DNA from 2 places in the Hoeflea sp. genome. Region 1 is predicted to be linked to the other one. Evidence: riboswitches for the same ligand, from Rfam matches in the RefSeq annotation. Region 1 holds a riboswitch; the other holds the start of a gene.

Region 1 (3,499 bases):
CTGGCGCTCCCCGAGGCTCAGCGCGGGCTGCCGCTGCTCGTGACCGGCCGGCACGGCGAAGGGCGCGCCGTGGCGTGGACCTCGGACATGAGCGAACATTGGCTGCCGCCGGCTTTTCTCGACTGGCCGGGCTATCAGACATTGTTCGCCAACATGATCGGATGGGCCGCATCCCGATAGGAGCGCCAACGTATCGGTCGTCCTTGCTGGACGCCAAGTTTTGAAGCGTTTTGGAGATCACCCAGTTCCGGGCCCGGGCGTCATGCGACTTTTGGAGCTTCGTCGGTTGGGTGGCAAAAGCGCCCGGCGCTATGTTCTCGACCGATGAGTGGGGCGATTCCGGGAAAGCCGGTCCTATCCGGGCGGCGGTGTGGGTTTTACTTAAGGATGTCACTTCATCTAAAACTAGCTATCAGGCAACACAAATGGGGGTCAGCCCGCCGCCCATGGGCAGTTGCCTCAATCATCCGCCAGACCCGACGCGCTCCCGGGGATCGGTCACATCATCGCCATTGGCAGCGCCAAGGGAGGCGTGGGCAAATCTACCGTGGCGGTCAATCTGGCGCTGTACGGCGAGACAACAGACATCTTTCGGCATGGCGGCGGTGAACGCATGAGCCGCCAACTCGGCACGCCGTTTCCGGGCGCAATACCTCTCGATGCGGAAGTTGTCACCGCAGGAGACGAACCGATTAATCACCACCGGTCATGCAGGGACACCTCGGAGCAATCAAAAAATTCACGCGCGGCAGCAGCCGGATCGGGAACACCGCAAATGGCGGACGACACGGCCAAGCCATCCGCACCGGCCTGTAAAACCGACCGGGTGTGTCGTGCTTTAAGGCCGCCTATGGCGACGGTTGGCAGCGCCGACAGCGAACAAAGCGCCTTGAGGCCGACAAGTTCAATTGGAGGCGTGTGATCGGGTTTTGTATCGGTGGCGAAAACAGTGCCAATGCCGAGATAGTCCACCGCGTCGGTATCGACCGCTTTAACATGGGTCTCGGTCTCGCAAGACAAGCCAAGGAACCGATCTGGCCCAAGCCGCTGCCGCGCCTCGGCCACGTCCACATCGCCTTGCCCCACATGACACCCGTCTGCTTCTGATATCAAAGCCGCATCGATGTCATCATTGATGACCAATGGCACGCCGCTGCCGGCGAGAGCGGCTTTGAGAGCACGAGCCATATCAACAAGGCTGGCTGTTCTCGCTTCTTTATCGCGCAACTGGACCATTGTTACGCCACCAGCAACAGCAGCCTGAACCGTCGCGACCATGCCTTGCGTCGCGCAAAGGTCGGTATCTGTCACCAAATACAGACGCAGCTTGCTCCGTGTCAGTCGCATTTGATCCGTTCCTGGTCCATATCCTCCGGACGGACAGCCGCCAGCGCATCCAGGAAATGCACGGCGAAGCTACCCGGTCCACTTGCCTGTGCTTCGGCGCGCGCGCCTGCCTCGGCAAAATGGACGAGCGCAGCCAATGCGGCTTCGAATGGCGCCGCCACCGCGACATAGCCGCCCATCAGCGCGGTCAAAGAGCAGCCAAGCGCCGTAACCTTCGGCATGAAATCAGAACCGCCGGTTACACACGCATTGCGAACACCATCAGTTACAAAGTCCTCGGCCCCAGTTACCGCGACGACGCAGCTTGCCTGACGGGCCAAAGCCACGGCCGAGGACTGAGCAGAAGCAACGCTGTCCCCGGCGTCGACGCCCTTGCCCGCCTCCGACCCGCCCTCCAATGCGATGATCTCTGAGGCATTGCCCCGGATAATGGTTGGCGTCTTTGCCAAGAGGCTCTGCGCCGCCACGCGGCGGTATCGCGTTGCGAAATGGGCGACAGGGTCAAAAACCCAAGGTATTTGACTCTCATGCGCCGCATCTGCCGCACGCAACATCGCCGAAAGCCAGGGCTCCGAGAGGGTACCGATATTGATCGTTAGAGCACTGGCAACAGGAACGAAGTCAGCGACCTCTTGCTCGGCATGGATCATCGCCGGTGATGCGCCTGCCGCCAGAACGACATTGGCCGAGACATTCATGGCGACGAAGTTCGTGATGCAATGAACTAATGGCGCCGAGCGGCGCAGTTCAGCTAGGCAGGTATCGGGAGTCATTCGGCCTCCTTGGTGGGTAAGAAGGCCAAATAAAACCGATAGAATTCGATTTACCGCCTTCCTACGCCAGCATGATCTGGTTCAGGTTCAAAGGGTTCGTCTCAGCCCGAAGGCGCCCCTGGCTATGCTGTCGTCTCTACTGGCCAGTCCTCCATGCGGAATGCGCTGTCCCAGAACATCCACTCGTACTGGGTCGATTTCCTAAAGGCGCGTAACATCGCCTCCCGCCGGTTGTCCGTGCTCGCGGCCGCCGCCCGGTCCGTGATGGCAATGACGGCTTCCACCGCTTCGCCGAACCCGGCATCGGAATAGGTGTCGATCCACGCGTGGTACGGATTATCGGCTTCCGCCTCCTTGGCTATCTCATTGCCAACGTCCCAATAAATCCAGAAGCATGGCAGGATGGCAGCGACGAGTTCCTCGTAGCTCCCGACGTGAGCGACCGACAAAAGAAAATTCGTGTAGCCGTAACAAGTCGGGGACGGCTCTGCCGCAGCCGCTTCATGGGGATCGACACCGAACTTCTCGAAGAAGCCCCCATGCAGCGCCCGCTCAACGACGAGGGCTTCCTCGGACGCATGGGCGAAACGCTGCATCGCGTCAGGATCAGGGGCCTTCGCCGCGGCGATGGCCAGTGCTCGCGAATACTGCTCAAGATAGAGTGCGTCCTGGATCATGTAGAACTGGAATCGCTCCTGGGACAGTGTTCCATCCGCTAGTTGGCGGTTGAATGGAAGGCTGAGAATGCCCTCCCGCAGCAACGCGGATTCCATCCAGGCCCGCTGTGTAAACGAGTTCATTCGGTTTGACGCTCCTGTGCATGTTCCGGCCAAAGCGCATGGAAGTGATGCACCGGCCCATTGCCATGACCCACATCGAGCTGGCCGCTCTCTCGAATAGCGCCCGTGATGTAGCGCTTCGCTTCCTCAACGGCGTCTTCGACGGAATGGGATATTGGCAGTAGCGCCGCAATGGCGGCTGATAGCGTGCAACCCGTCCCATGCGTGTTCTTCGTCGCAATGCGACCGGCTTTCAGTTCAATGACGTCTTTGCCATTGAACAGCAGGTCGGAGCTGCCGGCCCCTTCCAGATGCCCTCCCTTCAGCAGAACATAGGAAGGTCCGAGTTCATGGAGCGCGCGCACGGCATCGTCCATGGCGTCGAGTGTTTTTGGCGCATCGCGCCCGAGCAGCACGCCGGCTTCCGGCAGATTGGGCGTGACGACGCTGGCAAGGGGCAAGAGCTCATCACGGATCTTTGCAATCGCCGCATCATCAAGCAGCCGATCGCCGCTCTTCGCCACCATCACGGGATCGAGGACAATGTTGGCGGCCTCATATCGTTGCAAGCGATCGACGATTGTGGCGGCGACATCGGCC
Region 2 (3,499 bases), on a different contig from region 1:
TGCCGGCGCGGTCAGGAAGGCGACCGGCATGCCGGTGTTCCATGCCGCCAAAATTCCCGATATCGCCACGGCACGGCATGCGATATCCTCGGGGCTTCTCGACATGGTCGGCATGACGCGCGCGCATATCGCCGATCCGCATCTGGTGAAGAAGGTCATGGAAGGCCGCGAGGACGATATCCGCCCCTGCGTCGGCGCCACCTATTGTCTCGACCGGATCTATCAGGCCGGCGAGGCGCTGTGCATGCACAATGCGGCAACCGGCCGCGAACTGACCATGCCGCACGAGATCGCGCAAGCCGAGACGAAACGAAAGATCGTTATCGTCGGTGCCGGACCGGGCGGACTGGAAGCGGCCCGCGTGGCCGCCGAGCGCGGTCATGACGTGGTCGTTTTCGAAGCCGCGCCGGACCCCGGCGGCCAGGTCCGGCTGACCGCGCAATCGCCAAGGCGGCGGGAGATGATCTCGATCATCGACTGGCGCATGAGCCAGTGCACCGCGCGGGGCGTGGTGTTTCATTTCAACAGCTGGGCGCAGACCGATGACATCACCGCGGAAGACCCGGACGTCGTGATCATCGCCACCGGCGGCATGCCCAACACGCGGCTTTTCGAACAGTCGGACGAGCAGGAAAACGTGGTGACGAGCTGGGACATCATTTCCGGCGACGTCAAGCCCGCAGGCACGGTGCTGATTTACGACGAAAGCGGCGATCATCCGGGGCTTCAGGCTGCCGAAATCGCGGCCGTCGCGGGATCGAAGGTGGAAGTCATGACGCCCGACCGCGTCTTTGCTCCCGACATCATGGGCATGAACCTCGTGCCCTATATGCGCGCCCTGCAGGACAAGGATGTGACATTCACGGTGGCCCGCCGGCTGCTGGATGTGCGGCGCGACGGCAACAAGCTGGCCGCCCTGATCGGAACGGATTATTCCGACCATAGGCTTGAAGCGCGCTACGATCAGGTGGTGCTCAACTACGGCACGCTGCCGCTGGATGAGCTCTATTTCGAACTCAAATCGATGAGTTCGAACCTTGGTGCCGTCGACTATGACGCGCTGATCGAGGGGCGGCCGCAGGATTTGCAGCGCAACGGCGAGGGCGCATTTCTGCTTTTCCGGATCGGCGATGCGGTGTCGGCCCGCAACACCCATGCCGCGATCTACGACGCCCTGCGGCTGGTGAAGGACCTTTGAGCGCCTTCCGGCATATCTTCAGGCCGGCGCAGCTGCGCCACAAAACGTTGCGCAACCGCGTCGTCTTCGGCGCGCATACCACCAATATGGCGCAGGACGGCTATCCCGGGCCGCAGCACACCGAGTATTATCGCGAGCGGGCGATCGGCGGGGCCGGGATGATCGTGGTCGAGCCGGTTCCGGTGCATGCGGCAGCGGTACTGACACGGGGATTACAATGTCCATATTCCGGGACTGTCCAAGTCGGCTCTCGTTAAAAAACCGTCGCGACGGGATCGATGTCGACGATGATATGATCGAACGTCTTCGCGCGCTTGCCGCGGGCTAAATATTTGATCCCATGGTCTGCAGCCAGCCGTGAAAAACCGGGCCATGGCCGTGGCCGACGCTCAGTGTGTGGCCGTGCCTGATGGCACCGCGCAGATAGGCCCTTGCCGTGCATACCGCTTCAAACAGGGTCCCGCATCCGGGCAGACGCGTTGCGATCGCGGATGAAAGCGTGCAGCCGGTTCCGTGGGTGTTTGGCGTGTCGATCCGTTCGTCCTCGAACCAGTACGGGCGTTTGCCCGTCTCGGCCAGAACATCGCGGCACATGGGTCCCTTCAGATGCCCGCCCTTCAGCAAGACGGATCGCGGGCCGAGCGTGTGAAGCCGCTGTGCGGCGTCCGCCATATCGAGATGGTTTTTCGGAGCGCTGCATCCCAGAAGTTCACCGGCCTCCGGAATATTCGGCGTCAGAATATCGGCCATCGGCACAAGCTCGGTCTTCAGGGCGTTGATGGCGTCGGGTGCGATCAGCCGCGCACCGCTTGTCGCGACACAGACCGGATCGAGCACCACCGGCACATCTTCGAGATGACGCAGGCATCCGGCGACCGTGCGAATGATTTCGGCATTTGCCAGCATGCCGATCTTCACCGCGTCGATACGGACATCCTCGGCGACGGTCATGATCTGCCGTTCGACGAATTGTGCCGGAACCTCGTGAATGCCGGTGACGCCCTTGGTGTTCTGGGCCGTCAGCGCCGTGATGACGGCCATGCCGTAACCGCCGTTTGCCTGGATGGTCTTCAGATCGGCCTGGATGCCGGCGCCGCCGGACGGGTCGGAACCGGCAATGGCCAGAATATTCGCAACAGTCACGGGCGGCTCAACTCCCTTCGCCGGCATTATCCGAATCAGGTTCAACGGGTTTGATCTCAGCCTTTCGGCACCCCGGTTCCCCGCACTCCACCCCGGCATTGCCGCTATGTCAAGCAACCACTGCTTTATTGTCCCGCTGTCTTGAAATTTTCGCAGTTTCCTGCGTTGCTTGCACAGCATCCGTGATGGGAGAATGAGATGTTGAAGCCCCTTGGAACCATTGCTGTTCTTGTTGCCGGCCTGGCTGCCGCGTCAACGGCGCTGGCGGCGGAAACGCGCCGCATCGAGACGGTCGACAATGCCGACTATTACGGGTTCGATCTGCGGGCCGAGAAGGACGTCACGCTGGACGAATGCAAGTCCATCTGCCTCTCCGACGGGGATTGCCGCGCCTTTACCTTCAACACCAGGGCATAATGGTGTTTCCTGAAATCCGATTTCAACCTGCTCGAGCCGTTTGAGGGCGCGGTGGCGGGCAGGATTGTCACGGGTCCGGACGGAGCCGATATCGGCGCACCGCCGGACCTTTCCTTTCTCGGTCGGGGCCTTTTCACGGAGGCCGCTCAGAAAAGATCCGAACTCACTGCCCGCCGCTATTCCGAGATCGGCCTTGCCTCAGCGGTGGCCGCCGGACGGAACGCACTGGCGGACGGCAATCCGGCTGCGGCAGTCGAATCATTCGGCGTTGCCATCAGCATCGATCCGGACGATGTCGATTTGTGGTTGAACCTTTCCCATGCCGCGCTGAACACCCTCTACGCCGGAAGCCGGAACGATTATTCGCTGCAGCGCACCGCGACCTCGGCGGCGCTGAATGCCTATGAACTTTCGCGCAACGCCCCGCAGCGCGCGCAGGCGCTCGATCTTCTGGCCAGGGCGCTGGAAGTGCGCCAGCAGTTCCGGCCCGCGCTGGAGGCCTACAAGGAGAGCCTTGCACTGGTGGATTCGCCGCGCGTGCGGGCCGATTTTCAGGATCTTCGGTCCAGAAAGGGTTTTCGTGTCGTTGAACATACGGTCGATGCCGACAGCGCCACCGCGCGCCTTTGCGTCCGGTTTTCCGATCCGCTCATGCCGGCTGGCGTCGACTATGCGTCCTATGTGAGCCTGGACGGGCGCGCGGGACGCGACGTGACCGCCAAGGGCCAGGAGATCTGCGTC

Evidence for each region. A riboswitch is a leader RNA that binds a small molecule or an ion and turns the genes downstream of it on or off. The one in region 1 is predicted to bind thiamine pyrophosphate.
Region 2: another riboswitch for thiamine pyrophosphate. It lies ahead of thiD (bifunctional hydroxymethylpyrimidine kinase/phosphomethylpyrimidine kinase); the one in region 1 lies ahead of thiM (hydroxyethylthiazole kinase).

What each region holds. Positions count from the first base shown of each region.
Region 1 is NZ_CFHWAF010000021.1:25,914-29,412, forward strand. Features, by position in the region: gene AC5E6N_RS06210 (glutamine amidotransferase) at 1-180, shown strand, start outside; partial or broken gene AC5E6N_RS06215 (P-loop NTPase) at 485-568, shown strand; gene thiE (thiamine phosphate synthase) at 697-1,347, opposite strand; gene thiM (hydroxyethylthiazole kinase) at 1,338-2,120, opposite strand; TPP riboswitch at 2,162-2,250, opposite strand; gene tenA (thiaminase II) at 2,243-2,920, opposite strand; gene thiD (bifunctional hydroxymethylpyrimidine kinase/phosphomethylpyrimidine kinase) at 2,917-3,499, opposite strand, start outside.
Region 2 is NZ_CFHWAF010000075.1:14,396-17,894, forward strand. Features, by position in the region: gene AC5E6N_RS14965 (oxidoreductase) at 1-1,198, shown strand, start outside; partial or broken gene AC5E6N_RS14970 (oxidoreductase) at 1,195-1,410, shown strand; gene thiD (bifunctional hydroxymethylpyrimidine kinase/phosphomethylpyrimidine kinase) at 1,523-2,341, opposite strand; TPP riboswitch at 2,337-2,426, opposite strand; partial or broken gene AC5E6N_RS14980 (MG2 domain-containing protein) at 2,540-3,499, shown strand, end outside.